DNA from 2 places in the Priestia sp. YIM B13552 genome. Region 2 is predicted to be linked to the other one. Evidence: riboswitches for the same ligand, from Rfam matches in the RefSeq annotation. Region 2 holds a riboswitch; the other holds the start of a gene.

Region 1 (15,808 bases), on a different contig from region 2:
GACTCAAAATCTGAGCCTTTAAATAATGGATATGCACCTTTTTCTTTAGCTAAGTTCATGCTTGCCTGTACGGTTAAGTAAGCGATTTGCTCATACAATTCATCGCAATATGCTACCGCTTCATCTGTTTCCCATGCTATTTTCTTTAAGGCAAGCAAATGGTTCCAACCAAATGTGCCAAGCCCTACTGCGCGGTACTTTTGGTTTGTTAGTTTTGCTTGAAGTACCGGCAAATCATTTAACTCAATAACGTTATCAAGCATGCGTACTTGAATTGGAATTAAACGTTCAAGCACATCTTCAGTTACGGCTCTCGCTAAGTTGATAGAAGAAAGATTACATACAACAAAATCGCCCGGATTCTTTGTAATAATAATTTTTCCGTCTTCCGTAATTTCCTCTGTTACGACCGTTGTGCTTTGGTTTTGCGTAATTTCTGTACATAAGTTGCTGCAGTAGATCATGCCCTCGTGGCGGTTTTGATTAGCTCGGTTAACCGTATCACGATAGAACATATAAGGCGTCCCCGTTTCAAGCTGCGAAAGCATAATGCGCTTGAAGATTTCAATAGCAGGTACTGTCTCTCTTGAAAGCTGTTCATTATTTACACACTCAGCGTAACGAGTGCGGAACGAACCGCTGCCTTCTTCTTCATCATAAAAATCTTCTAACGAGTAGCCCATCAGCGTACGAACTTCGTGAGGATCGAATAAGTGCCAGTCTTCACGTGCTTCTACTTTTTCCATAAACAAATCTGGCAAACATACGCCAGTGAATAAATCATGCGTGCGCTGGCGTTCGTCACCATTGTTCAACCGCGCGTCTAAGAATGAAAAGATGTCTTTATGCCATACGTCTAAATATACGGCAATAGCCCCTTGTCGTTGACCTAGCTGATCGACACTTACAGCCGTATTATTTAGCTGTTTCATCCATGGAATTGTTCCTGATGATACGCCTTTAAAACCTTTTATATCACTTCCTCGGCTTCTAATATGACCGAGGTAGACACCAATTCCGCCTCCATTTTTACTAAGCGTGGCCAAATCTGTATTGCTATCATAAATACCGCGTAAGCTGTCATCAATCGTATCAATAAAGCAGCTAGATAGCTGTCCGTAGCTCTTTCCTGCGTTTGAAAGCGTTGGTGTGGCAACCGTCATATATAGACTAGAAAGCGCCCAGTACGCTTCTTTTACTAATGCTGTTCGATTTTCTTTCTTTTCTTGAGACATCAGCGTCATAGCAATGATAAGAAAACGTTCTTGCGGTAATTCGTATACGCGCTTATCATGTGATGTCGCTAAATAGCGATCTGCTAATGTCAACAATCCAATGTATGTAAATAAACGATCGCGTTCAGGAATAATGACTGAAGCAATTTCATTAATTTCTTCTTCTGTATATGTTTTTAATAGCTGTTTATTATAAATGCCGATTTTTGTTAGTTCTTGAATAAGCTGATAAAACGAACCGTACTTCTCTTTTTTATCATAACCTCGGTTGTCCGCTGCTTTTCGATATAGTTCGTTTAAGTAGACGTCTGCCGCTACGTACGTCCAATCTGGTTCTTCCATTGAAATACGCTCTAAGGCTGCTAAAATTAGGACGTTTGCAACCTTTTCGTCCGTCATATTTTCCTTTACTGTAACAGTTTGAATAACCTTTTCCTCATACAAAGAAAAATCAAGCTGCGTAAATTCATTTTTTAAACGTTCAATATATGCAGTTAATTCATGTAGAATTGTAGGCTTTAATGTATTCACCATAAATATGGCTCCTCTCTTCACTTCAAAATAAAAAATCGCTCACCGTACCTCGGTGAGCGAATAGAACGAAGATAGAAGAAGACACTAAGTCTTTTCTCAATCCTCGCTCTACCCTCTCACCTCCCGAAGAAGATAAAACGACATAAAAAAGGCAGGTCTCCTGACTTATGCTTCTTTTTACTTTAAGGCCTTCCCATGATGTTTACTCACAGTGGATCTCCTTATTTCATCAGCATTCACAGTTGCGGGGACAGCTTTGGATTTTCACCAAATTCCCTTTTAAGTCTTTTTATCAGACACCTTTTTCACTGGAAAACACAAAATATAGTATTTTATTATCGATTTCAAAACAACATATTGTGTTATGTTATAAACACATTATATAGGACAACTTAGAAAACTATCAACCTATTTTCAAAAATAATTTTGTTTTTTACGATAAAACTCTTCGACTTTTTTCATCAAACTATTCCATCATAACATGTTTTGACACGCTTGATAGAACAATGTGCTCTTTTTAAAAAATTTGTCCTATTTTTCTACTAAACATTGACAACCTCAATAAAAAAAACCGTTTTACATAAAAAACGGTTTTTAATTATTGGTATTCTTTTTCAAATGCTGTGATTGTTTTGATAAAGTTTTTATCGATATCGTATCCTATCCCCGGTTTTCCCTTCACCTTTATTACTCCAGCTTCTACCTCTACTTCGGGCTTAATAATATCTTTTTCCCAATAGCGAGATGACGCAGAAATATCACCTGGTATCGTGAAAGAAGGCAATGTCGCAAGGGCGATGTTATGAGCTCTTGAAATCCCGGCTTCTAACATTCCGCCAACCCAAAGTCTTACACCATACTGGGCGCACAAATCATGAATTTGCTTTGCTACGGACATTCCGCCAACTCGACCGATTTTCACATTGATAATCTTACAGCTTCTTTGTTCAATTGCATGACGTGCATCTTCATAGCTCACAATACTTTCATCTAAGCAAATTGGCGTCTGCATTTGCTTTTGTAACAATCGATGATCAAGGATATCATCAGAACTTAACGGCTGTTCGATCATCATTAAATTCAATTCATCTAGTTTCTTCAATGAATCACTATCGCTTAACGTATAGGCTGAATTGGCATCAGCCATAAGAGGAATGCTTGGAAATTCATCTCGAATTTGTTTCAGTAGCTCATAGTCAGCACCCGGCTTAATTTTCACTTTAAAGCGCTTATAGCCATCTTTCATGTAAGTCTTTATTTGTTCTTTCATTATGGAAATATCATTTAAGCCAACTACCACTCCAGCTTCTACAGCAGACCTTACTCCTCCAATTACTTCAGATAACGGTTTGTTCTGCCGCTTTGCATACAAATCCCATACAGCACAGTCTAAAGCTGCTTTAGCCATGTTATTTCGCTTTAGAGGTTTGAATAACTTTTGAACATCCTCTGGTTTTTGAAGCTGCTGATGAAGAAGCGAGGGAATTAAAAAATCGTCTAACATATGAAAACACGTCTGAATCGTTTCTTCCGTATACCAAGGAGATGAAAAAGCAACTACTTCTCCCCACCCTGTAAATCCTTGTTCATCTTCTACTTCAAGCAAAATCAATTCTCGATCCTGCACTGTACCATAGCTTGTTGAAAAAGGAGAAAGAAGCTTCATGTCAATTTTATAAAGATGTACTTTTTTTATAATCATCGATTAGCTCCCTTTCTGTATGAACGATGATAGCTTCCGGCGTATGATTTTATTAGAAGCCGTTCGCGGCAGCTCCTCTACTCGAACGAAATACTTTGGAAGTTTGTACTTTGCTAAAAATTGTTGAATGTGTAAAGATAATTCTTCATCTGAAACGTCTTCGTTTACAACAACACATGCAGCTGGCACTTGTCCCCATTTTTCGTCAGCTACTCCCGTTACACCGGCCTCTTTAACAGCGGGATGCTTCAACAAAACATTTTCAATTTCAGCTGGATATACATTTTCTCCACCTGAAATAATAAGGTCTGAACGTCTGTCTAACACATATAGAAAGCCTTCTTCATCCACTTTCCCGATGTCTCCTGTATAGAACCAGCCTTGTTGAATTGCTTTTTCAGTAGCTTCAGGTTTATTTAAATATCCTTTTGTAACATTTGGACCTTTAACAATAATTTCTCCTGCTTCGCTGGTCTCATTTCCTTTTTCATCTACAATTTTCATTGCACATGGAAATAATGGTTTACCTGCTGATCCCAGTTTTCGCAAACTATCTTCAGGTGAAAGCGTAACGAACTGTGAAGATGTTTCTGTCATTCCATACGTTTGATAAACAGGAATTTCTTTACTCACACAAGCCTCTAAAATAGTAAGCGGTGCAGGTCCTCCTCCTAAAAGCATGCATCGAAACGTATGCGGATATTTCCGTTCCCCTAACTCATCGAGCATGTTGGACAGCATGGAAGCGACAACCGAAATAATCGTTACCCCTTTGTTTTCAATCGCTTCATTTACTGCTCTTGCTTCAAACCGTTCTTCTAAAATGATTTTCATTCCGTAAAAGACGCTCCGCATTAAAATAGATAAGCCGCTAATATGAAACAAAGGAACCGCTATAAGCCAGCAGTCTTTTTCATTTAACCCTAAATTAAGCGCTGAGCCAACGGAACTCCACCAGTGATTTCCATATGTCTGCAGCACTCCTTTTGGATGACCTGTTGTTCCAGACGTATACATAATGGTGAATGTGTCCTCGAGATTCCATGTTTTTTGAAAACCTGTTTCTGCTTCTGGAGAACTTTTTAAAGCAGGTAAAGTAAGCTGAGTAATGGAACTTTGGAATTCTCTCATTAAAAATGTTTCATCCGCAATAAGCAACGACACGTTTGCATCTGTTAGCTGATAATTAATTTCTTCATTTGTCAAACGCGTGTTGACGAGCAGCAACCGGGCGCCAATATAAGAAACCGCATGTAAAATCTCAATAAACTCCACTCTATTTTTCATGTATAAAGCAATGGTATCGCCTTGCTTTACACCGTTAAACGAAAGCTGCTGTGCTACTTTTTGAACACGTTTATGAAGCTCTTGAAACGTAAGAGACGTTTGCGGTGTTTCTACCGCCACTCGATTTGGCGTCAAATATGCTCTTTGCATAAGCCCATTAGGAATCGTTTGGCTACTCATGAATTTCTCTCCTTTTTATACTGATTAACTAAATTAAATTGAAAAAACAGCCTGATGATAATCACCAAGCTGTTTCAGCTGTTTAAGGGAAACGTGGGAACTGTTGGAAGTCTGGATTGCGTTTTTCCTTAAATGCATCGCGACCTTCTTTTGCCTCATCGGTTGTGTAATAAAGAAGCGTTGCGTCACCCGCAAATTGCTGGATACCAGCTAAGCCATCCGTATCAGCATTAAATGCTGCTTTTAAGAAACGAAGAGCGGTTGGACTTTTTTCTAACATCTCTTCACACCATTGAATTGTTTCAGCTTCAAGCTGTTCTAATGGAACGACCGTGTTTACTAATCCCATGTCTAGTGCTTCTTGAGCGTTGTACTGACGGCATAAGAACCAGATCTCACGCGCTTTCTTATGACCTACGATGCGAGCTAAGTAACCAGAGCCATATCCTGCATCGAAGCTTCCTACTTTAGGACCTGTTTGTCCAAAGACTGCGTTATCCGCTGCAATTGTTAAGTCACATACAACGTGAAGAACGTGGCCTCCGCCAATTGCATAGCCTGATACCATCGCAACAACCGGCTTTGGAATTACGCGAATTAAACGCTGTAAATCTAGAACGTTTAGACGTGGAATTTCATCTTCTCCTACATAGCCGCCGTGGCCGCGAACTCTTTGGTCTCCGCCTGAGCAAAATGCTTTATCCCCAGCACCTGCTAATACAATTACTCCAACGCTTGCATCGTCACGAGCATAAGCAAATGCATCGATCAATTCCATTACTGTTTTTGGACGGAATGCATTGTGCACTTCCGGACGGTTAATCGTAATTTTAGCGATTCCGTTATATGTTTCGTATAAAATGTCTTCATACTGACGTACTGATGTCCATTCAACTGTCATCTTTATTTCCTCCTAATTATGTAGTAGCTAAGAACTCACTTACTATTCTACCAAAAATCTCGGGTTGTTCCACGTGAATTGCATGGCCTGTCCCTAAAATAATTTTAGAAGTAGCATTTGGTATTAATGTTTGCATTTCTTTGGAAATTAAACAAAACTTTTGATCTACTTCTCCTGTAATAAGCAAAACCGGCATCACCAGATCGTCCAGCTTCTCCCAAAGGGACGGCTGGACTCCTGTCCCCATTCCTTTCAAACTGTTGGAAAGGCCGATCTCTGTATGAGAAAGTCTTTCTTTACGCACCGCTTCTTGGACATGACGAGGCAATTGCTTTTGAGAACGAAAAAGAGGGATTTCCTCCCAATAGTTCACAAACTCTTCAATCCCATTTTTCATAATGCGGCTCGCCAGCTGTTCATCTTTTTCTTTTCTTAGCTTTTGTTCTTCTCGTGTTTTTAAACCAGGCGATGCGCTTTCTAATAACAACTTTTTCACAAGGTGTGGATATCGCTGAGCAAATGAAAGAGCAAGTCTTCCTCCCATCGAATATCCGATTACATTCACCTGTGATAGAGATAGCTGTTGAAGCAGCTCATGCAGTGCTTCAACAACTGCTTCCATTGAATATGGTTTGATTTCTTTCGGAGCTGCTGATTGGCCATGACCAATAATATCAACAGCAATCACCTGATAGTCTTTAGCGAATTTCTTCATAAGGGTACGCCAGGTTTGAGAAGAACCGGTAAAACCGTGAAGCAGAAGCAGCGGCTCTCCTTTCCCCTCGGTGTGCACATAGTAAGATACACCACTTAATTGATACATCATTGCTTATTCCTCACCGTTTGACAAATTTATTTCCTCGGAAACAAGTTTCCACAAACTGCGATGAGTCTCTACATTTTCTGTACGAGTTGTACGAATCTCTACAACATGCAACCCGCCTTTTGCGAAAGCATGGTTCATTGCATGTCGAAATTCTTCCCAGCTGCTTGCTGAAGAAAATGTGCCATCATACAGACGAGTCGCATGCTCAAAGTTTAATCCAGTTGGCGTACCGAATAAAAATTCAAAGTGCTTTTCTTGTTTTGACTGCGGTAAAAATGAAAAAATTCCTCCGCCGTCATTGTTAACTAGCACAACGGTTAAATTTAAATTATGCATTTTAGCTGCCAAAAGACCATTTAGATCGTGATAAAACGATAGGTCACCAATAAATAAAACGGTGTGATCGTAAGCCGTGCTTACGCCTAGAGCAGACGAAACTACACCATCAATTCCATTTGCACCCCGATTTACAAAGAGTGGAATCTCTTTTTCCGTATTTAAGAAGAAAGAATCAATATCTCGAACAGGCATTGAATTTCCAGCAAACAAAGCCGTGCCTTCAGGTACTACATCAACAATTTCTTGAACTACTTGTCCTTCGAACCATTCCTGGCCAGAAGTTAATGTTCTTAAAGCCTTTACAGTTTGAGCATTAATCTTTTTCCACAGACTCAGCCATAAAGTAGATTCCTCTTGATTCGCTGAAAGACGTTTGATCAGTTCTTCACAAAATAATGTCTCATCGGCTTCAATCATCACTGTTGAACGCAAAGTAGGATCTCTCCAGCCTTTACCTTGGTCCACTACAAACATTTCTGTCGGCTCGTGTGCTTTCAAAAATTGCAATAGCGGTTTTGATACAGGCATCGCGCCAAAACGAATGACAACTTCCGGGTAAAAACGCTCATCAACCTTATCACTTTTTAAAAATGTATCATATGTCTCTATTACATTTTCTTTTGAATGCTTGCCGCTTCTTAATTGTGATAACGGATCTGCGAGCACTGGAAAGCTTAAAGATTCAGCTAAACGGCATACGCTGTCTACTGCTTTTAAAGACATTTGATCTCCGCATATAATAAGTCCTTTTGTTGTTCCTTCTAAGCGCTTCGCAATTTCTTCGAAACCTTTTTCAGATAGAGATGCTTCTCCATGAATAGCAGACACATATGATTTACCGCGTTTCCCTTGACTCCATAAATCTTCAATAGATAAATCTGGTACAATCGGTTCACGTAAAGGTACGTTAATGTGTACAGGACCGCTCGGTATAGCTTGAGCTGTATGAACAGCCCTTGAAGCTACTGTTCGAATATAACGATTCATATCTCCACTTTCTTCTGGTAAAGCTGTATCTACAAACCACTTCGCATATTGACCGAAAAGATGATTCTGATTAATGGCCTGCGGGGCACCTATATCCCTTAACTCATGCGGCCGATCCGCTGTGATCACGACTAAAGGAATGCGTGAATAGTGAGCTTCAATTACTGCAGGATAATAATTCGCTGCAGCTGTTCCAGATGTACATACAAGCGCCACTGGTTTTTTCTTTGCTTTTGCTATTCCTAGAGCAAAAAAGCCGGCGGAACGTTCATCAATATTTAAGTGCACATGAATATTAGGGTGCTCAGCCATAAGCATCGCAATAGGCGTTGAACGTGACCCTGGACTGACCACTACTTCTTCAACATTTGCTTCTACTAATTCATCCACGAATGACGCAATATACGTTGTTAATGATTTAATGTGTTCCACGCATAATCCCTCCTAAAGCTGAAAGCATCGGGTTGAATTTAATTCTTGTTTCTTCATATTCACTTTCAGGCGTAGAATCTGCTACAATTCCACAGCCCGCAAATAAAACGGCTTCTTTCTGCTGAATAACAGCGGAGCGGATTCCTACTATAAACTCACCGTTTCCGTTGATATCCATCCATCCTAAAGGAGCTGCATACCACCCTCGGTCAAAGGATTCTAGCTTTCGAATAATAGGCAGGGCCTCCTGTTGAGGATATCCTCCTAGCGCTGGTGTTGGATGGAGCTTTTGAATAAATGAAAATAGCGTCACATCTTCCTTTATACGTCCTTTAACAGGTGTATACAAATGTTGAATATGCTTTGTTTTATATAAACTTGGCTTACTTGGAATTTCTACTTCATAACAGTAAGAATTCATCGCTTCTTTAATCATATGAACAACAACATCGTGTTCAATTAAGTTCTTGGGATCTTGAAGCAATTCCTCACCTAGTTCGTGATCTTCCTGCCTTGTCTTTCCTCTTGGAATCGAACCCGCTAAACATGTGGAAAACACATAATCTCCTTGTTTTTGCACTAGCCTTTCTGGGGAAGCGCCGATAAAATGCTGATGCTCTCCCTCTAAAATATATGTGTAGCTAGTTGGCTGTTCCTTTAACAGACGCTGAAGCACGTATTCAGTAGAAATATCTTCATTAAATTTTACTTTTAATTGACGAGCAAGAACCACTTTCTCTATAGCCTGTTGCTTAATTAAAGTAGTAGCTCTTTCAATATTTCCTTTAAATTTCTCTACCCCAATTTCCTCTTTTTCCAACAGCAAAGGTGAAATATGAGATTCCCCGTCGTACTCTTCACAAAGAACAAGTTTTTGGACCTCTTCGAAATAATTGATGTGCTTTTTAACAGAATCTTGTCCTTTAACCATCATATTAACGGTAAGATATCCTTCTTTGTCTACCTGGGTATATAACACAGTTGGAATCATAAATTTTGAACTCGGGAAATCACTCCAATAGTTTTCTCGATACTGATTTGGGTCAAATGAAAATCCTCCAAATAAAAGAGGACCTGTCCCATCAGGGAAAATTTGGTTATTTTTATAAAAGTCTTCTTTTATAAAGCGCTTCCATTCGTTTTCAATGTGGAAATAACGTTCTTTTGCCGCATTGGTGCAAATAGTATGCGCATATCCTAATCCAACAAATGTATAATAACTGTTGGGATCTTTCCAAAAAAAGCGTTCTTTATAAAACTGGTCATGTCCGTTCGCATAAAAAATAAGGGGGTCAATAGGTCTTACTTTTTTCACTAAACTGACCAATTTTGGCTGATTTTCATTTTTTGCACACTCAATCGCATCTTTAATGTATTCTTGTACTAACTGTTCGGTCGTTGCAATCACACTACGTCCCCCCGTTCATCTTTTTTCTTAAGCCTGTAACTAACTTATTATAAACTTTCAGTTCAAAAAAATCTAGCATCGTGATTCACGAGAAAAAATTAATTTCGCTTGTCTAAATTATGCCTTTTCATTAAATGAATCAAAAATCTTTATGATCTATTTAGTACTCCTTAGACCTCGAGAACGTTATTTTTATCATACCCTTTTCTATAACCTTTAACTTTCTTTAATTTCCCACTCCTTTTCTCTCTTAGCTTCATGAATACCCCAAATACTCCTAATATGAATCGTGTTTTTTTGAATTTTTAACACATACTACAAAAGCACAATAAATTTTTAAGGGGGAGCTTCATGACACTTTCAAAACAAGAAATCAGTCAGTTAAAACAAAATTTACAACAGCAGCAGGCTGATATTCAATCGCACTTTGACCAAAATGATCATTTTGGTCTAACTCGAAGCGACGCTCACGACGCTGTAGGAGAACTTTCAAGCTACGATAACCACCCTGGTGACACAGCCACGGAAACATACGAGCGTGAAAAAGACCTTGCACTAAATGAACATGCAAAACAAGAGCTACATGAAATAGAAGAAGCCCTTCAGGCAATCGCTCACAGCACGTATGGAACATGCAAAGTATGTGGAGCAGATATCTCGTTTGAAAGACTTCAGGCTGTACCAACTACTTTATACTGTAGAGAACATAGCCCATCACAGGATATTCCAAAGCACAGACCTGTAGAAGAAAATGTTCTCCATCACCCATTTGGTCAATACGACTATGACGATACCGAAACGACAGGATATGACGCAGAAGATTCTTGGCAAGACGTTGCGCGTTACGGGACGTCTGAATCTCCTTCTGATTTTATAGAAGATACGTCTAACTATAGTGAAACCTATATTGAGGCAGATGAAGCTATTGGGTACGTTGAAGATTATGAAAACTTTGCCGCTACCGATTTATATGGACAGCCTCTTCCTATTTACCCTTCAAAAGAGCATGAGCGATATGAAAATGCACTGGATGAAGAAGGTAAAATGACCATATTTGGAGATTTACCGGCCTATGAGAAAGATCCATACACTGAAAAGGAGTAGTTCTTCATACTACTCTTTTTTCTATTTTTGGTAGGAGCTATAGGAGATGACATCGAATGAATAGGAGATTAGAATTATAATGAGGTGAAAATGATGAATGCACATGAAATTGATTATAAACTGTATGGAGATGACATGCAGTTTGTTGAAATTGAATTAGATCCTTCAGAAAGTGTTATAGCAGAAGCTGGGGGAATGATGATGATGGAAGATGATATTGAGATGGAAACCATTTTTGGTGACGGTTCTTCCTCCAACAGCAGCGGGCTTTTTAATAAACTAAAAGGAGCTGGGAAACGCGTATTAACTGGCGAAAGCTTATTTATGACAGTATATACAAATAACGGATATCACAAACGAAAAGTATCTTTCGCTTCACCTTTTCCAGGCAAGATTATTCCTGTCGATTTAGAGCAGCTCGATCATAAAATCATTTGTCAAAAGAGCTCCTTTTTATGCGCTGCCAAAGGCGTATCCGTTGGCATTGATTTTCAAAAAAAACTAGGAACGGGCTTCTTTGGCGGTGAAGGTTTTATTATGCAAAAATTAGAAGGTAATGGCTTGGCATTTTTGCATGCAGGCGGGACCATTCATAAAAGACAGCTGCAGCCAGGTGAACGCCTTCGTGTGGATACTGGGTGTTTAGTGGCCATGACCCGTGATGTAAACTACAACATCGAATATGTAGGGAAAATTAAAACAGCTCTGTTTGGAGGAGAAGGCATGTTTTTTGCTACTCTGTCAGGACCAGGAACAGTTTGGATTCAATCTCTTCCTTTTAGCCGACTAGCCGATCGCGTTTTATCAAGTGCAGTTTCGCCAACGGGAGGGAAAGGTGAAGGCAGTATTCTTGGTTCTTTAGGTGATTTCTTAAACGGTGACAACAGATAAAATAAAAAAGGTGTAGTCTTTGACTACACCTTTTCTATTTATTGATTTAATAAATTTTTAGTGGAGTGAATTCCCCAAATATCAGATGCATATTCCTCAATCGTTCGATCACTAGAAAAAAAGCCGGAATGTGCAATGTTCGTCGCACTCATTTGAAGCCATTTATTTTCATTTCTATAAGCTTCGTTTACTTTTTGCTGTGCCGTAACGTATGAGTCAAAGTCACGGAGTACATAGTATTCATCATTTTGCATTAATAATGAATCATATATAGGCTCGAATAAGTCATATGTGTCTGGTAGGAAGCCGTTTGTAAGCTGCTCGAGCACTTGTCGAATCCGCTTATCATGATGGTAATAATCATAGGCACGGTATCCCCCATTTTGCTGATAGCTCAACACTTCTTCGGCTTTTAATCCAAAAATAAAGACATTATCTTTTCCTACTGCCTCGCTAATTTCGACGTTCGCTCCGTCCAGCGTGCCAAGAGTTAAAGCTCCGTTCATCATGAATTTCATATTTCCCGTTCCCGAAGCTTCTTTGCTGGCGGTTGAAATCTGTTCACTGACATCCGTTGCAGGAAAGATATACTCAGCAAGTGACACCCGATAGTTTTCTAAAAAAACGACCTTTAAAAACGGTGATGTTTGTGGATCATTATTGACAACATCAGCTACAGAGTTAATTAGCTTGATGACTTTTTTTGCATAATAATAGCCGGGAGAAGCTTTCGCACCAAAAATAAATGTACGAGGAACGATTTGAAAATTAGGGTCTTCTTTTAATCGATTGTACAAATACATAATGTGCAGCACATTTAAAAGCTGTCTTTTGTAAGCATGAAGCCTTTTAACCTGTACATCAAAAATAGAATTAGAATCTATTTTAATTCCCGTTTGCTCTTGAATAATATCCGCGAGCAGCTTTTTACGCTGTTGTTTTACTGTTTTTAGTCCTTGTAAAAAACTTGGATCTTCCACATACTCTTGGAGCTTTATAAGAGAATGCGGCTGTTTAATCCATTTATCTCCTATCACCTCGGTAATAAGGGAGGAAAGCTGCGGATTAGCTTTTAACAACCAGCGCCGGTGGGTAATTCCGTTCGTTTTATTGTTAAATTTAGCAGGATAAAACTGATAAAAATCTTTCATTTCTCGTTCTTTTAAAATATCAGTATGAATCTTTGCCACGCCGTTTACTTTATAACTTCCCACAATTGCTAAATGAGCCATCTTTACTAACCCGTGCGCTAAAATAGCCATATTTTCAATCCGCTGCCAGTCTCCTGGATATGCTTCCCATAATTCTTTACAAAAGCGTTCATTAATTTCTTCAATAATCATATACACGCGTGGAAGCAAGGGTTGAAATAAGTCAATCGGCCATTTCTCAAGAGCTTCAGAAAGAGTCGTATGATTTGTGTATGATATGGTATTGGACGTAATATGCCATGCATCTTCCCATTCCATTTTTTCTTCATCCAGTAAAATTCTCATTAGCTCAGGAATCGCAAGTACAGGATGCGTATCGTTAATATGAATGGCTACTTTTTCGTGAAAGTTTGTAAGTGTTTGATAGGTATTTCGATGTGCTTTGATAATACTTTGTAAGCTAGCTGACACAAGAAAATATTGCTGTTTCAATCTTAATATTTTACCATCTTCATGTGTATCATCCGGATATAAAAATTCTGATACAGCCTCTGTTTGACGCTTATACTCCATCACATCTTTATGTACTGGAAATGATGAAGGCTCCGCATTCCAAAGGCGAAGTGTATTCACTGTATCTGTTTTATATCCGATAACCGGGATGTCATAAGGAACAGCAGAGACCGGTTCTCCTTTTACATGACGAAAAGAAAATTTTCCGTCTTCCTGTACCATTTCAACTTCGCCCCAAAAATTTACTTCGATAGCTTGATCTAATTTGCGTACTTCCCATGAATTCCCATGCCTTAACCACTGTTCTGGGAGCTCAATTTGAAAGCCGTTTACAATCTTTTGATCAAACAAACCGTGTTTATAGCGAATTCCATAACCGTGGCCAGGAAGATTAAGTGAAGCAAGAGAATCTAAAAAACAAGCAGCCAGCCTGCCTAGTCCGCCGTTTCCTAATCCCGCGTCTACTTCTATCTCTTCAATATTTTCAAGTGAAATATTCAGATCACTTAATCCTTCTTTTACAACTTCCCGAATTCCTAAGTTCAACAGATTTTGACCCAATAGTCTGCCTAATAAAAATTCGATAGAAAGATAATACACTTGCTTTGTATGTGAAGACCTATGAATTTCATTGGTTGAAATCCAATCGCTGCTAATATACTCTCGCACCATATTTCCTAATGTATGATAGTGATCTTGAACAGTAGATTCTTTAAAGCTCTTTCCATATGTCATTTCTAGCTTTTTTAAAAAAGCCTCTTGAAAGCTTTTTTTATCAGAGAACAATCTGCTCACCCTTTCACGATGGAGTAGATGTCAAATTTGAATACAATTGATTATATTTAAATGCCGATTGCCCCCAGCTATAATCCTGACTCATAGCATCCATCATTAATTTTTTCCATACATCTTTCTGGTGATAAAATGAAACAGCTCTTTCTAACGTATGAAGCATGTCATGAGCATTATAATTCTTAAAAGAGAAGCCATTTCCCTCTCCGCTATATTCATTATAAGCTTTGACCGTGTCATTCAGGCCGCCCGTTTCACGCACGACTGGAATGGTTCCGTATTTTAAGGCTATTAATTGTCCGAGTCCGCAAGGCTCAAAACGAGAAGGCATTAAAAATAAATCCGTACCGGCATAAACTTTATGAGCAAGTTCCTCATTAAAACCAATAATGGCTTTTACTTGTTGTGGGTACGTATCTTCCATCTCACGGAAAAACTGCTCAAACTCGTACTCTCCAGTTCCTAAAATAACAATTTGGGCCCCTAAGTTAACCGTCTCATGGAAAACGTGCTTAACTAAATCCAATCCCTTCTGCTGAGTTAACCTTGTAACCATCGAAATAATTGGAACATCCTTATTTTCTTCTAATTCAAGATAGCGCTGGAGCTCTTTTTTATTTTTATATTTTCCTTCAATCTCTTCTACCGAATAAGGATAAGATATAAGCTGATCTGCGTCTGGGCTATAAGCTTCTTCATCGATTCCATTTACAATCCCAATCAAATCTTGATTTCGCTGACGCAATAATCCATCTAAACTTTCTCCGTAATATGGCATTTGAATTTCATCTCGATATGTAGGACTTACCGTGGTAATTTTATCAGCTGATACAAGCGCAGCTTTCATAAAATTAATATTCCCATAAAACTCGAGCTGGCTTGTAGTAAAATAATAATCATTTAAATTTAATAACTCATATAAATTGCTCTTAGGGAAAATTCCTTGGAATTGCAAATTATGAATCGTAAAGACCGTCTGAATATGATCATACATATCATAATTAGCACGAAGTAAAAATGGAATCATAGCCGTATGCCAGTCGTGACAGTGAATAATATCAGGCTCATTTTCTAAAAATGGGATAGCTTCAAGCACAGCTCTGCTGAAAAAAGCAAATCGTTCAGCGTCATCGTAGTGCCCATATAAGCTATCTCTTTTAAAATAATATTCATTATCAATGAAAATATATTTAACGCCATCCATCGTTAACGATTCAATTCCGCAGTACTGTCTTCTCCACCCAACCTGCACATGAATAACTTTTTCAAGCACCATTTCATCTTGATAATCTTGAGGAATCGTTCCGTACTTTGGCATAACTACACATACGTTCGTTCCTAATTTTTTTAATTCTTTAGGCAGAGCACCAGCTACGTCTGCTAATCCTCCTGTTTTAATAAAAGGTACACATTCCGATACAGCAAATAATACATTCACGACTTCATCAACGCTCCTTGAGTTGTTCCTTTAGCAATGACTCTAGGTAGACCTGACTCACCTAGCAACGTTTCATTACTTCCTATTT
Region 2 (15,808 bases):
TGCATCGTAAAAGATATTATGAACAGCGGATTTGACGGCATCATTTTAGTGGCAACAAATCCAGTTGATATTCTCGCACACGTTACACAAAAAGTATCAGGATTACCAAACGAACGGGTAATTGGTTCAGGAACGATCCTTGACACAGCTCGCTTCCGCTACTTGTTAAGCGACTATTTCGAAGTAGATTCTCGCAACGTCCACGCTTATATTATGGGGGAACATGGAGATACGGAATTTCCTGTTTGGAGCCACGCGCAAATTGGCGGTGTGAAGCTCGAACATTTTATCAATACTGCCGCTATTGAAAAAGAACCCGATATGCAGCATCTATTCGAACAAACCCGCGATGCGGCTTACCATATTATTAATCGAAAAGGAGCGACTTATTACGGAATTGCAATGGGGCTTGTACGCATTACCAAGGCTATTTTAGATGATGAAAATTCTATTTTAACAGTATCTGCTTTATTAGAAGGACAATACGGTATTTCTGATGTGTATATCGGCGTACCAGCTATCATTAATAAAAACGGCGTACGTCAAATTATTGAATTGAATTTAACTCCTCACGAACAGCAACAGCTCGAGCACTCTGCTAGCATTCTTAAGCAAACTCGCGACAGAGCTTTTGTGTAACATCTAAAGATTTTTGCGGGGGACTCCCCCGCTCCCTTGTTTTAAATATGTAGTAGAGGTGTATGAATATGACGTGGACTCAGGTATATAATCCGTTAGATAATATTTGGCTTTCTGCACTAATTGCACTCATCCCCATTATCTTTTTCTTTATTGCTTTAACTCTTTTGAAATTAAAAGGACATATTGCTGCCGGTATTACGGTGCTTCTTTCTATGATTATTGCTATTTATTTTTATGATATGCCTGCCTCAATGGTTTTAGGAGCCACAGGCTATGGGTTTCTGTATGCACTTTGGCCCATCAGCTATATTATTATCGGAGCGGTGTTCTTATACAAGCTAACTGTCAAAAGCGGACAGTTTACTACCATCAGACAATCTATTATTTCAATAACCGATGACCCCCGCTTGCAAATGCTGCTTGTTGCTTTTTCCTTTAATGCTTTTTTAGAAGGGGCAGCGGGATTTGGGGCTCCAATTGCCATTACAGCAGCGCTTTTAGTTGGACTTGGGTTCAAACCGTTAAAAGCAGCGGCGCTATGTTTAATTGCTAATACAGCTTCAGGAGCGTTTGGTGCCATGGGGATTCCTGTTATTGTCGCAGGACAAGTATCTGGCATAGATCCAAAAGAAATTGCTCATTTTCTTGGGACGCAGCTTCCGATTATTTCTTTTCTTATCCCTTTTTTACTTGTCTTTATTATGGATGGGATAAAAGGATTAAAAGACGTATGGAAAGCAACGAGCATCACAGCCGTTTCCTATGCACTGACACAGTATTTAACTGTTACATACATCGGCCCTGAACTTCCAAATATCACATCTTCTATTGTGAGTTTGCTTGCTCTTGCTTTTTATATTAAACGAACAAGCCCGGCAGCAGCTAAAAGCTTCAGCCTGTCACCAAAACAGATTTTAAAGGCTTGGTCTCCTTTTATTCTATTAACGATACTCGTTACGGCTTGGAGCATTTCTTTTGTCAAAATAATGCTTGAACATATGAACCTGCTTATTAACGTCCCATTTTTACACAATCACGTAATTAAAGCAGCGCCTTTAGTAAAAGATCCTACGCCTTACGCTGCTGTCTTAAAAATAGACGTATTTGCAGCAACAGGTACAGCAATTCTTATTGCTTGTATCCTTTCAGTTTTCTTGCTTAACGTATCGCCAAAAGTGGCATGGACCACTCTTTTAGAAACCGTAAAAGAATTATCAAGACCTATTATTACTATTATGATGGTCATTGCTTTTGCTTTTATTTCAAATTATTCAGGACAGTCTTCTACACTTGGATTGGCGCTTGCTACATCAGCTGCTTATTTTCCATTTTTATCTCCATTTCTTGGCTGGATCGGCGTATTTCTAACGGGGTCTGTCGTATCAAATAATGCGCTGTTCGGCAACTTGCAGCTAACTACAGCTCAGCAAATTAATGTCTTGCCAGTTATTCTCGTAGCGGCCAATACTGCCGGCGGCGTGATGGCTAAAATGCTTTCTCCTCAATCAATTGCCGTCGCTGCCGGAGCAGTGGGACTGGCTGGAAAAGAAGGTGAACTGTTTAAATACACGCTCAAATACAGCATGGGATTTTTGATACTAGGAGGGTTTGTTACTTTTTTATTGGCTTGGTGGTTATGATAAAAAAGCGCTAAAAAGCTGTTATTACCGTGTTTCTTTCATTTAAACAAACGTTTGATTATATAAAAAAGTCCCCAGTTAGCGCTGGGGGTTTTTTTATTCCGAAATAAGTAAACCTATGTTGCCAAATTGTTTCCCTTTATCTAATCGTTCGCAAGCTGCAACTGCCTCTGACAGCGGATAGAATCGATCGACGATTGGTTTAATTTGATATTTCTCTATAAAATCCATCATGTCCACGAATTCTTCCCGACTTCCCATAGACGTACCAAGTATGTTGAATTGAGGATAAAAAATGGTTCTTAGAGGTAATTCAACTTCATTTCCAGAACTTGCACCAAAGTTAACAATTCTTCCATTTGGCTTTAATATTTCAAAATAAGCAGGAAATAAAGCTGCCCCCACACTATCAAGTATGATATCTACTTTTCTATTGTTGGTTTCTTCTTTTAGGTTGCTTCCGCTATCTAATGCATAATTCGCTCCATGCTTTAGAGCTTGCTTTCTTTTTTCACCACTTCTAGAAGTGACTGTTACGTTAGCTCCGATAGCTTTTGCGAATAACAATCCATAGGTCGCGACTCCGCTTCCTATACCGGGAATAAGGAGGTGCTCTCCTTTTTTTAATTGGCCTTTTGTAAATAGAGCTCTATAAGCAGTTAAAGCGGATAATGAAAGAACTCCCGCCTGTTTCCAAGATAGATAAGATGGCTTTTGTACAACGTTATTCGCTTGTATGATTACATACTCTGCAAATGTTCCATGTGATGGACCGCCTAAAATTTCAGGTGTAAGTGGAACGTGTTCTACACAATCCCACTCTAGACTTGGATTAATAATTACTTCCATTCCTTTTTTTAAACCTTTTACGCTTTCTCCCAATTCTTCTATAATGCCTGCACCGTCTGAACCGGGGATAAACGGCTTATCTCCTTTGCCTCGATTATTCATAACGAATAAATCTCTCCGGTTTAAACCTGCTGTTTTTAGTCTTACTTTTACTTCTCCTCTTTGAGGGTGCACCTCCTGAAGATCTCTGTACTTCATGCCTGCTATTCCACTTTTTTCACTATGTATAATGCCTTTCATCATTTCGCCTCCTCTTAATCTACCCTACTAAAAAGCTGTAAATGGAAAAAGAAATATGCCTAAAAAAAGGAAAAAAAACAGTTTTCATATTCACTTTTTCACCGTTTTATCTTTATTTTTCTGTATCGTAAAGGTATTAAGCTTCTTTTATTACATTTTTGTTACAAACAATCTTTTTGTAACAAAAAGATTAAAAAGTAGAGAGAAACGCCTGAAAACGTTGATAAATCAACATTTAACTGGTAATTCTCTTACTATATCTAGTTTAGAAACTAGTAAAAAACTAAAAAAATTTAAGAAAAAAAGACAAAACACTTTCTTTTATTACAGATTTATTGTAATATAAATGTAACAAAAGAAATATAAAACACATAATCGTTACATAAATAAGGTTAATTAATTAGGAGTGAGTTAGAAATGAAAAAAATTGGACTAGTTTTATCATCAATCGCTATTTTCTTTACACTAAGCACTGGAGTTACAGCACAAACAACATCTACAACACTAACGGATGCAAATGCTGTCAAAATTGCAGCTAGTGCCAGCAATCATTTCTGGAGTGCTCTGCACGGTTATAAAAACAAACCATGTACAGAACGTACATTTGAATATAAAGGAACTGATTACGTGTATCTTTGCCCTGAATTTGATACAAAAGCTGAGCTATCAAGCTACTTATCTGAGACATTTACAAATAGTGCAGTAGAAAAAGGATTAACAAATTACGGCTATATCACATATAACGGCAAACTTGCACATCCAATCGGCGACGGATTCAGCATGTTAGAGTGGTCAAAAGCAAAAACAAAGCTTGTGTATCAAACAGCAACAGTTCGCTCTTATGAATTCACAGTTCCAACTGTAGATGGCGGCAGCGTAAAACGCACTGTCACATTCTATAAATCTAATTCTCAGTGGAAAGTAAATAAATTTGACGCTGTTCAATAATAAAAAAAGCAGGCCTGCTTGAGCAGACCTGCTTTTTTCTTTTTTTATCGATAACATAAATAAAACTTCTACTTACAGCGCTCTAATAGCTGTAAATAGAAGTTGAGATCACAAGTTTAAGTAAATCAAATTTTGTCGAATCCTGTAGAAACAGTGATAAGTTACGTTTTATATTACAGGCTAAATTGCTTATTGTCAACAAAATTCAGCAAAAAGATAGGGCAATATATTCAGAGCATAATAAAGACATTAACTTGGATTTTGTTCATGTTCCTCTGGGTTATCATGTACAGGATGAGCGCCCGGAAATAATCTTTGCGCTTTTTCATGAAGATTTTTGTTTTCATAATTAAATGCGCTATACGTTCGCTGCCCTTCTTCCCATGAAGTAGATTTCCCCAGTTTTTGATTAACAGGAGAACCGAAAGGACCGTCTGGAAATTCTTCAGCGGTTATATACTCATGGCTTTTTTCTACTGTAGAGAAATCATCATACGATGGTTGTTTGTCTTTTTTCAATGATTTCACCCCTTCTTTCTAGAAGATTTTCTACTAGTATGCACACTTCTTTGTAAAAAACCCTCTTAAATTAGTCTAAATCAGGGTATGATAACTATACATTTATTTTTAAAAGGAGTTGAACAGCTTGGAACCTAGACCTCAGAAAGGAACTTTTTTCCGAGAAAAAATCTTAAATAATAAATTTGTTGTATATACAATTATTATTTTTATTCTCAGCATGACTATTTTTTCGTTATCAAAAATCGGATTTATTTTAATTCCTATCTCTATTTTTATTAAAACAATCGCACTGCCGATTATCTTAGCAGGAATTTGCTTTTATTTATTTAATCCGCTTGTTGACTTTTTAGAACGAAAAGGTGTAAAACGAATTATTTCCATTCTTGTTTTATACATAGTGATTATCGGCGCATTAGCCATTATTATTTCATCGGTTATTCCGCCTCTAAAAAATCAAGTTGACCGTCTTATTGATAATATCCCAGAGCTGACGCATGACGTTCAGCATGCGGTGACGAACCTTTCGAATAACCGATATGTCGAACAAGGTCTTCAGTCGGCTAACACGGACCTAGATAAGATTTCAAAAGATGCATCAAAACACTTGAGTAAATATGTTTCTGGATTTTCAAGCGGTATTGTGAATTTTGTCGGCACCATTACAGAAATTATATTATCGGTTGCCGTTTTACCCTTTATTCTTTTTTACTTATTAAAAGATGGGAAAAATTTACCTAATTACATTGTAAAACTGCTTCCAAACCGCTCTCGTTCTGAGGCTAAATTCATTTTAGCCGACATGAACCACGCATTAAGCGCATATATTCGCGGGCAAATTTTTGTTGCGATTTGTATAGGTGTACTGCTTTTCATTGGCTATCTGATTATTGGGTTAGATTATGCATTACTTCTAGCGATTATCGCCATGGTAACCAACGTTGTGCCTTACCTTGGTCCTATTATCGCCATTATCCCAGCCATTATTATTGCGTTTATTACCTCTCCTTTCATGCTTGTAAAACTAGCCATTGTCTGGGCAGTTGTTCAATTGCTTGAAGGTAAAGTAATATCTCCGCAAATTATGGGAAGAAGCCTAGACATTCACCCGATTACAGTCATTTTTGTCATTCTAACCGCCGGAAACTTATTCGGAATCATCGGTATTATTTTAGCCGTCCCTGGATATGCCGTTTTAAAAGTTATTATTACGCATATTTACCAATTCATCCGTTTGAATTCGACTATGTATCCAGATAAAAAAGCATAATAAAAAGCCCATCGATTTTCGATGGGCTTACCTTTTTACTTTTGTTCTTCTTCATCTTCACGATCAAACCAAAGGAGCTCTTGATCATCTTCATCTCCATTATAGTTGATGAGAATTTCTTCTCCTGCTTGGATATCCGTATATGCATAAAAATCAAAGGTATGATTGTCAAAATTAATTTCATACGTAGCATTGGGTGTATACGAGTGATTAAACAGCATACCGTATCCCAAAAGAATAGCCGTATGATTCACTCCATATTCAAAAGCATAATCCGCTAGTGTTGTTTTCTCAATAAAATCATGCTCTTTATTAGGATAAGCGATAACAGGAGCTTCGTGAATAAGCGTTCCTTTTTTAATATCTTGCTTAGCAAATACACCTCTATTAAATTCTCCGTCGCTTATCGCAGACGCTTTTATTTCGATCATATTCGTCACCTATATATTCTTTCCTCTAAGATTTTTTTCTTCCTTAAGCTTGACAGTTTCTAATAGGGAAATCAACTGTTTTTCATAACCACTTGAATAAAAGCTGAAGGAGCGCTTATCATGCACACTTGTGTAAGCACTTACCTTGTTAGAAACACACAATTTGACTTTATTTTAGACATGGAAAAGCAATAACCTTGCGCATAGCGCTTTTTTGAGCCATTCAACATGTGAAGAATCGTTTTTCTCTGTGATATAATCGTTTATGCTGCTTTTTTATGTTAATCTATGACTCTTATTACCAAATTTATCTCATGTTAGAAGGAAGGTTTTAAATGAACTTAAATCATGACAAAGATGGTGTAACGTATGCAGTCCTTTCTTATCTTATGTGGGGGCTCACGCCAATTTATTGGAAGCTGGTTCACCACGTAGCACCAGGGGAGATTTTAGCTCAGCGCGTTTTTTGGTCTTTTATTTTTATGCTTATTCTTTTATTGATCACAAAGAAATGGCGTACATACATTGCGTTTGTAAAAGAAATAATGAAAAAACCATCCTTATTCTGGTCCCTTTTTACTGCGTCTGTACTTATTAGTGCAAATTGGGGCATTTTTATGTGGGCTGTCATTGATGGAAAAATAGTAGAAGCGAGCCTTGGACAATATATTAACCCCCTAACAAGTGTTTTATTAGGTGTTATTGTCTTAAAAGAGAGATTAAGCGGGGCTCAAATTTTTGCATTTATACTAGCAGCGATCGGGGTATTAACACTCAGTCTTCATTATGGTGTGGTTCCTTGGATTTCGCTTAGTTTAGCTCTTACTTTCGGATTATATGGTTTGGCAAAGAAAAAGATTAAAGCTGACTCAACAATCGGATTAACTCTTGAAACGATGGTCATCTCCCCTATTGCATTAGCATATATAAGCTACCTCACGTTTCAATCACACTTGCAGTTTTTTGATTCTTTTTCAACAAGTCTTTTATTAATGGGAAGTGGAATGGTCACAGCTTTACCACTCTTATTATTCACAAAAAGTGCTAAAAAAGTATCATTATCAATGCTTGGTATTCTTCAATATATTTCACCAACATTATCTCTGCTAGCAGGAGTGATTCTGTACCATGAATCGCTAACAAAAGCTCATGTTATTGCTTTTAGTTTTATTTGGTTAGCTCTTATTGTTTATACGTTTTCATCTATTGCTAAATGGGGGAACAAAAAACAAATAAGAAATAAAATGGAGGCCTAACAGAATCATACATTCTCTTACGTATTATTTCTAAACAAATTGGGCTGAAAGGAGCGAGCGATATTTATGAAACAAATCATTGACGCTCATATTCACCTCGATCAATATGAACCGAAAAGCTGGAAAGACATAGTAGAGAAGGATCCTTCGTTACAAGCGCTTATTTCTGTATCTTCCACATTACAGTCTTGCCAACTTAATCAAAAAATCAGCCAATTGTATTCTTGTGTGAAACCCGCCTACGGATTTCATCCTGAACAAATGCTGCCTTCTTCAAATGAATTAGCGGAGCTGTTTGCCTGGATTGATCAAAACAATGAAGAAATGATAGCTGTTGGTGAGGTAGGTCTACCTTATTACTTAAGTCAGACCTATACTCTTTCTCTAGAGCCCTATTTGGAGCTGCTTGAAGCTTTTATTATTCATTCAAAAAAATGGGAAAAACCGTTAATTCTTCACGCTGTATATGAAGACGCTGAAATTGTGTGTGACTTACTAGAAAAACATTCCGTGTCTAAAGCTCACTTCCACTGGTTCAAAGGAGCTAAAAAAACCGTTGAACGAATGAAAAACAACGGTTACTATATTTCAGTTACACCTGATATTGTATATAAGCCTAAAATCCAAGCGCTTGCCATGGAATACCCTCTTGATTACTTGATGGTCGAAACAGATGGTCCGTGGCCATTTGAAGGACCTTTTCAAAACCAGATAACGGTTCCATCAATGATACATCAGTCCGTTGAGGAAATAGCACGTCTCAAAGGAGTTTCTGGAACGGAAGCATATGATTTTTTATATCAAAATACGTCTTGTTTTTATAATCTCTCCACATAAAAGGCCTTTCCCTAAGGAAAGGCCTTTTATATCTAAATTCGTTTCACAAGTTTTACGATTAGCACAATCACTGCAATGACAAGAAGAATGTGAATGATGCCGCCGCCAATATGAAAAACTAATCCTAATAACCAAAAAATAAATAAAAGTCCAATAATCGTCCACAACATAATTTTTTCTCCTTTTTTATATGTAGTATTTGTTATAATTTTATATTTCCCTAAATGTGCATAAATAAACGCATTTCATATACATCTTTTCACTGAGGAAGGTTCACATAATGTACAAAAAGCAATCATGTTCTCTGTGGTAAAATAAGTATGTAATCTTATTTCATTTAAACTATAGCGGAGATGATTAACTATGACATGGATTGTATTACTTTCCATCATTCTTGTAAGTGCACTCAAAATATTAATAACGTGTCTTCCAACTCCAGTGGTCAAATGGCTTATGACTAAATTTCAATTACACCCAACACTTGATGACCACAACGTTACTGTCACAGTTGATGGGAAACATTTAGAAGGCAAAGACAAAATGCAAGTGATTGATTATTTTAATAAAGCAACATTTTTAAAACAATATTATGTCCATGAAGGAAATAAGGACTATTATAAACACCTAGAAGACAGTGAAACTCCACTGGTTATCGATACGAAAAAAGGAAAAAAAGATGTTCGATTATGCGTATACAGTTATGATGATCATGTCGATGTCGTAAAACAGTATAAAAAGAAAATTATTGCTTACAGCCTGCTGTCTGATCACCTTCAAAAGCAGTCCATAACAGCTGACCTAGCTTAAACCAGTCGCCTATAAGGCGGCTTTTTTAGCTTTTAGTTTTAGTTTGAAGCTATCTTATTTAAAAATACCAAACTTTAACAGTAATTCTAATGCTATAATGAAAATTAATAGAATTTTCTAACTCTTTTAAGAGGTGATGGATAATGCTTTCTTTGTTAGGGTTTGGAATGATTGCGACTTTTCTATTTCTTGTCATCAGTAAACGCTTGTCCGTGGTTGTTGCTTTTATTTTTGTCGCTATCCTCTTTGGTATAATTGGAGGTTTTAGTGCTGATATGGGCGATATGATGATGAATGGTATTTTAAAAGTAGCTCCTACGGCCATTATGATCGTTTTTGCTATTTTATATTTTGGACTAATGATTGACGTCGGTTTATTTGATCCTATGATTTCTCGTATCCTAAACATTGTGAAAGGCGATCCTTTAAAAGTCGTAATGGCAACTGCCGTTATTACAATGCTTGTTGGCTTGGACGGAGACGGCTCTTCTACATTTTTAATTACAGTTTCCGCCTTGCTTCCTTTGTACACAAAACTGGGAATGAACCGACTAATACTGGCTTGTGTTATTAGTTTAAGCGCAGGTGTTATGAATATGATTCCTTGGGGAGGTCCTCTCGTAAGAGCCGCAGCAAGTTTGCAATTAGAAGTATCAGATCTATTTAATCCTCTTATTCCAGCTATGGCAGCAGGATTGATGTGGACTTTATTTTCAGCATATCTACTAGGAAAGAGAGAAAAAGCGCGCTTAGGAACTATTCATTTAAAAGGTGCATCAATGGCATTTGCTGAACAGCTTTCAGTTCATGAGACCCCTGGGAAGCCACCTAGACTCTTTTGGTTTAATGCCTTATTGACACTGTGCTTAATGACTCTCTTGATCATAGACATACTCCCTATTCCAATTTTATTTGCTATTGCTTTTGCCATTGCTTTATTTGTTAATTTCCCTCATCCAAAAGAACAGCAGGAAAGAATCTTAAGTCATGCAAACAGCTTTGTAATGGTTAGTACGTTGGTTTTTGCAGCCGGAATCTTTACAGGCGTTTTTACAGAAACAAAAATGATGGATGCCATGGCTAATACCATTGTCAGCCTCACTCCTGAATGGCTGGGCTCTCACCTTCCCTTAGTTGTAGCAATAACGAGCCTTCCTCTTAGCTTTGTATTTTCACCTGATGCTTATTATTTTGGCATTTTACCTGTTATTAGCCATACAGCAGCTAATTTTGGTGTAGACCCTGTAGAAATAGGACGAGCAGCTTTATTGGGACATTCCACAACTGGGTTTCCCCTATCTCCTTTAGTACCTGCTACTTTCATTCTGATTGGGCTGGTTGAAGTAGATTTCGGGGAGCATCAAAAGTTTCTTTTCAAGTGGGCCTTTGGGACAACTATTGTGATGACAATTACAGCCATTTTAACGAATGCTATCTCCCTTTAGACTCTACCATAAAAAAGGAAGCCGACTACCATAAGGCAATCGGCTCACACATGTAGGATATTGATTTAACACTAACAAAGTACAACACAACACTAGTAATTATATAATATATTTCATTATTTTGAAAGCGATTTCATATATATTTTTAAAAATATTTTGTTATTTGTTTTTCATAGAAAAAAACCACGTTTCAGCCAATTCGAAACGTGGTTCTTTTCTGTAAGGACTTGCCCTACAGGCTATAAATGTAAGTAAGCTCATTATAGCATGAGCTCTTATCTAGATTCTATGGTAATTACTGTATAATATCGTTACATTACGACCGGTTGTATTTTTCTGTCCATGTGCAGCGTATTCCATGGCTCATCCTGTTCAGCAAGCCTTTCGATAAAATCTTGTGAAGTCCAGAATGGAATAGCCCCCGGTAAAAAAGGATGAGTATGCAGATACAACGTGTCATAAAAATGACTTTGAGCAAATTGTTCTACTGCCTTTAACAGCTGCTGTCCAATGCCTAGACGCCGATATGCTGGATCGACATAGCATTTTACAATCTCGGCTGCAGTTTTATGTTCATATCGCTTTTTTAATGCATGAAACCTTCCATCGTAAGCGTATAAACCAATTGTTCCAATTACTTGTTGATTTTCCGTAACAGCTGCAAAAAAAGCAGCGCCTTTCGCTTGAACATAATATTTATTAAAATGAAGCAAATCCACAGGAAGCTGATTTTTTTCCATCATAGGAAATAGCTCATTCCGCATATTCATGACAAACTGAATCACTTCCGCATTCTTTTCTTTTACTTCTTTAATTTGATACGTTTGTACTTCTTGCACGTTTACTGTCACATCCTTTTATCTATCATTGTATACTTTCTCGTTTTCCTATAGGAACAACACAATATTGACTATGGCGTTACGTCTAAATGCTGAGTCAGCATATAATACTCGCTTGGATTTGTGGTCCAGTTTTTCACTTTTTGATTATAAGCAACAACAATGTTTGGATGTACAATCGATGACGTCAGCATTTCCTCATTAATCAAAGCGGTTGCTTGCTTAGCTAACTGATCTCGCTTTGCGTCATCTACTGTTGAATTTAACTGTTCTATCATTTTTGTTAGCTTATCGTCATCAATTCGGCTGGCATTTAAACCACCGCCCGGCAAATAGTTCGTACTTAAATAATAGCTTGCATCTCCTCTAGGTGCAGTGATAAGACTGTACAGTGCTAAATCCCAATCGTCTTTTGCCATTACATATTCATCGCTGTCCTCAACGAGATGAATCTTAATAGTAATTCCTAACTCTTTGGCATTAGACTGTATAAGCTGAGCAATCAAAGGAAGTTCTGGTAGAGAGCTGTATGTGACAAGAGAGAGCGATAGTGGCTTTCCATTTTTCATTGGTTTGTCATTTTTGATTTGATAGCCTGCTTTCTCTAAATATTTTTTAGCAGATGGCATACCTCTTTGCTCATTAGCATTATTATCAGCAAAAGGAAATTGAGGTAAAAATGGACCTCGAGCTGCTGCCGCTTGATTGTTCATGATGCTGCTGACAATTTCTTTTCGGTTCAGTAAGGTATCGATAGCTTTTCTTACATTTTCGTCTTTTAATGCGTCATTGGTTTGATTATAAAGTAATAAATGTGTACGCACACTGGGTACTCCACTTACCTTAAAAGACGGATCTGTTTGTAAAGTGCCCAAACTTTCTAAAGGCGGGCGATAAATAATATCCGCTGTTCCGGACTGAAGAGCCGCAACGCGCGCATTAGCATCTTCGTTAAATGCAAAGATCGCATTTTTTAATTTTACTTTCCCATTCCAATAATGTTCATATCTTTCTAACTTCACTTGATTTCCTTGATCGAAAGTCAAAACTTGAAATGGACCTGTGCCAATAGGCTTCTTAGCTATATTAGAAACATCAACATCTATAATAGCTGTGTTTGGATGTACTAACTCAGAAGGAAATTTAGGCATTGGTTCTTTTAATGCAATTGTCAGCGCATGACCGTTCGCTTTCATTTCTTTAATATTTAAAGCGTTTTTCATCGCATAACTTTGATCTATCGTTCTTTGAAGAGAAGACTTAACGGCATTTGCATCTAGTGCTTTACCATTTTGAAACGTAATATTCTTTCTTATCGTAAATGTCCACGTAAGACCGTTATCTTCCGTTTTCCACTTTTCAGCAAGCCAGGGCTTTATTTTTAAATCATTGCTGATTTTAACAAGCGTCTCCCCTACTCCCGCACGAACTGCTGTATAATTATCATCCGTATGAGGATCAAGCGTTGCAGATGTAAAATTAAATAAAAACGTCACACTTTTATCCGTTTTCTTTTTTTCTTTTATACTTATGCTCTCTTCATTAGGAGCACAAGCAGTGAGGCAAAGTAACACAAGAAATATCATAGATACGAGTTTTTTATTATTTATCATTGATTTTTCCACCTTCTATTTTAATACACAAAAAAAGCACTTCTAAAAAGAAGTGCTTGTCTTCAATACAAATTCAGATAAACGTATCCCTTGTTTATCTTATTTTTGATTCTGCCAAAACACCTCCCTATCCTCGTAGGTTATTGTGTGCTGCGATTTATGGCAGGTCTCCTGGCTTCAAGTCATTGCCTTATACCGCCTTCCCGTCCCTGAATAGACAGTGGCTTTTTGACATAAGGCTCCTTGTTACAGTGGCGGGACCGCTCCGGATTTGCACCGGATTCCCTTTTAAGGCAATTGAAAAACAATTGCCACCATAAAAGCTGGTTATTTAATTTAGTAGCGTGCTCTTGAAACTCTAGAAGTAGAAGCTGATGGTGAAACATCTTCATCATCAAATCCAGTGGCAATAACAGTTACCATCATTTCGTCCTTTAAATCTTCATTAATCACGGACCCAAAAATCATATTTAAGTCCTGATCAGAAGCAGACGTGACAATATCTGCTGCTTCCTGTACTTCGTAAAGACTCAAGCTGCTGCCGCTCGTAATGTTCAACAGCACGCCTCTTGCTCCATCAATCGATGCATCTAGCAGCGGACTAGAAATCGCTTTTTTCGCCGCTTCAATTGCCCGGTCTGATCCAGAAGCTCGCCCGATACCCATAAGCGCAAATCCTTGATTAGACATGATTGTTTTTACATCAGCAAAGTCAAGGTTAATCAGCCCCGGAACAGCGATTAAATCTGAAATACCTTGAATACCTTGGCGAAGAACATTATCTGCTTCACGGAATGCTTCAAGCATAGGCGTCTTTTTATCGACAATTTCAAGCAAGCGGTCGTTTGGAATCACAATAAGGGTATCTACCGATTCATTCATCGCAGTAATACCGCCTACTGCTTGCTTCGTACGTTTATTTCCTTCAAACTTGAATGGGCGAGTGACTACTCCAATTGTTAAAGCATTTAGTTCACGGGCAATTTGGGCAATAACCGGGGCTGCTCCAGTACCGGTTCCTCCACCCATGCCAGCTGTTACGAATACCATGTCTGCGCCTTGCAGTACTTCTTGAATTTGTTCTCTGCTTTCTTCGGCTGCTTCTCTTCCCACTTCTGGATTAGCTCCTGCACCTAATCCTCGCGTTAATGCAGCACCAATCTGCATTTTTACATCTGCTTTAGATAAGTTAAGCGCCTGAGCATCCGTATTAACGGCAATAAATTCTACTCCTTGTACACCGTGTTCAATCATACGGTTAACGGTGTTATTTCCTCCACCGCCGACTCCAATTACTTTAATTCGCACTAGTGGCGATACATCTGCATCAAATCCAAACATTCTAAGTTCCTCCTCAATGATCAAAATTACTTTCTCTTCTTATCCGAAAAAACACGTGAAGAACCTTTTACTCCTATGTTTAACGCGTAACTGTTCTTTTGTTTTACAGATTTTATACATTTCTCTTTTAACCTTTAAATCTTTACATCTTTATGTAAATTTATTGTTGTTCTAAAATTAGTACGCCGAACTCTTTTATGGCTTTTCCACTCAAAACGGCATATAAGCTTATTGTATCATTCATTTGACAGATGTCTGTATTTAATTTTGAGTAAGATGTGACTAAGAGAATAATATTTTTAGAGACAAAATGAGAAAAAGCCCTTAGAAATAAGGGCTTCTCTAGATAATAAACCGTTTTATAATTTCCCAGTTAAGAATTGAGCCTCTCCCATGCCAAAGCTCCAGTCAGCATTACCGTTTTCAACAATCGAAATCATAATGTCGTTTGGCTGAATGCCGCAGCTTTCTCCCAGCTCTTTTACAATTAATCTGTAAAGAGCTTGCTTTTGCTCTTCTGTTCGCTGTTTACTCGTTACACTTATAATAACCAAATCCTTGCTTCTCTCAAAGCCAAGACCTGTATCTTCAATAATCATTTCATGAGCAGGATGCTGATGTACAATTTGATAACGGTCTCGCTCCGGGACGCCAAAGGCTTCTAGCATCGCTCGGTGAGCAGCGTCTAGTAATGTTTTTAACTCTTTTTCATCTCTTCCTTCTATTACATCAAATCTAAGTAATGGCATACTAAGTAACCTCCAGCTTTTTGTCTAATATATTATTGCCTCATCATATCACAACTATCATTTGTAAAAAAAAGATATGCTATTCACAATGTGCTGACCTCAAACGCTTCAATAAAAGCTGAATCTAATAAAAAGAAATGAGCAGCATAACGGCTCATTTCATTAGTACAAAAACATTTATAATAAGAGCTAAAATACATACAGATACAATGGCAATGAGTACGTTCATCACAAGGTTTTGCGAGGATGTTTTGGCTTGTTTTTTCATATCAGCCCGACTCATCTGTTGCTTTTCATGATCACTTTTAGACATCACGTAGCCTCTCCTATTCATCAAAATGTCAGCAGTGTGTAAATGATTTTTGAGAAACCTTGATCCAGT

Evidence for each region. Region 2 has a riboswitch for cobalamin ahead of nikA (nickel ABC transporter substrate-binding protein). Riboswitches for the same ligand answer to the same signal wherever they lie in the genome.
Region 1: linked by a shared signal. The riboswitch ahead of ACFX40_RS12030 (ribonucleoside-diphosphate reductase subunit alpha) and the one ahead of nikA (nickel ABC transporter substrate-binding protein) in region 2 are both predicted to bind cobalamin.

The regions. Positions count from the first base shown of each region.
Region 1 is NZ_JBHZOU010000002.1:1,161,839-1,177,646, forward strand. It holds gene ACFX40_RS12030 (ribonucleoside-diphosphate reductase subunit alpha) at 1-1,769, opposite strand, end outside; cobalamin riboswitch at 1,903-2,088, opposite strand; gene menC (o-succinylbenzoate synthase) at 2,368-3,471, opposite strand; gene ACFX40_RS12040 (o-succinylbenzoate--CoA ligase) at 3,475-4,938, opposite strand; gene menB (1,4-dihydroxy-2-naphthoyl-CoA synthase) at 5,021-5,839, opposite strand; gene menH (2-succinyl-6-hydroxy-2,4-cyclohexadiene-1-carboxylate synthase) at 5,856-6,665, opposite strand; gene menD (2-succinyl-5-enolpyruvyl-6-hydroxy-3-cyclohexene-1-carboxylic-acid synthase) at 6,669-8,423, opposite strand; gene ACFX40_RS12060 (isochorismate synthase) at 8,410-9,831, opposite strand; gene ACFX40_RS12065 (TraR/DksA C4-type zinc finger protein) at 10,183-10,935, shown strand; gene ACFX40_RS12070 (TIGR00266 family protein) at 11,029-11,826, shown strand; gene ACFX40_RS12075 (glycogen/starch/alpha-glucan phosphorylase) at 11,865-14,276, opposite strand; gene glgA (glycogen synthase GlgA) at 14,290-15,720, opposite strand; gene ACFX40_RS12085 (glucose-1-phosphate adenylyltransferase family protein) at 15,717-15,808, opposite strand, start outside.
Region 2 is NZ_JBHZOU010000009.1:33,912-49,719, reverse strand. It holds gene ACFX40_RS24500 (L-lactate dehydrogenase) at 1-639, shown strand, start outside; gene ACFX40_RS24495 (lactate permease LctP family transporter) at 702-2,282, shown strand; gene ACFX40_RS24490 (zinc-binding dehydrogenase) at 2,379-3,371, opposite strand; gene ACFX40_RS24485 (IseA DL-endopeptidase inhibitor family protein) at 3,789-4,319, shown strand; gene ACFX40_RS24480 (hypothetical protein) at 4,569-4,838, opposite strand; gene ACFX40_RS24475 (AI-2E family transporter) at 4,966-6,108, shown strand; gene ACFX40_RS24470 (SET domain-containing protein) at 6,144-6,539, opposite strand; gene rarD (EamA family transporter RarD) at 6,875-7,795, shown strand; gene ACFX40_RS24460 (TatD family hydrolase) at 7,862-8,632, shown strand; gene ACFX40_RS24455 (lmo0937 family membrane protein) at 8,665-8,802, opposite strand; gene ACFX40_RS24450 (YfmQ family protein) at 8,996-9,439, shown strand; gene ACFX40_RS24445 (CitMHS family transporter) at 9,583-10,884, shown strand; gene ACFX40_RS24440 (GNAT family N-acetyltransferase) at 11,196-11,723, opposite strand; gene nikA (nickel ABC transporter substrate-binding protein) at 11,795-13,336, opposite strand; cobalamin riboswitch at 13,480-13,670, opposite strand; gene ftsZ (cell division protein FtsZ) at 13,673-14,677, opposite strand; gene ACFX40_RS24425 (tautomerase family protein) at 15,037-15,426, opposite strand; gene ACFX40_RS24420 (hypothetical protein) at 15,581-15,739, opposite strand.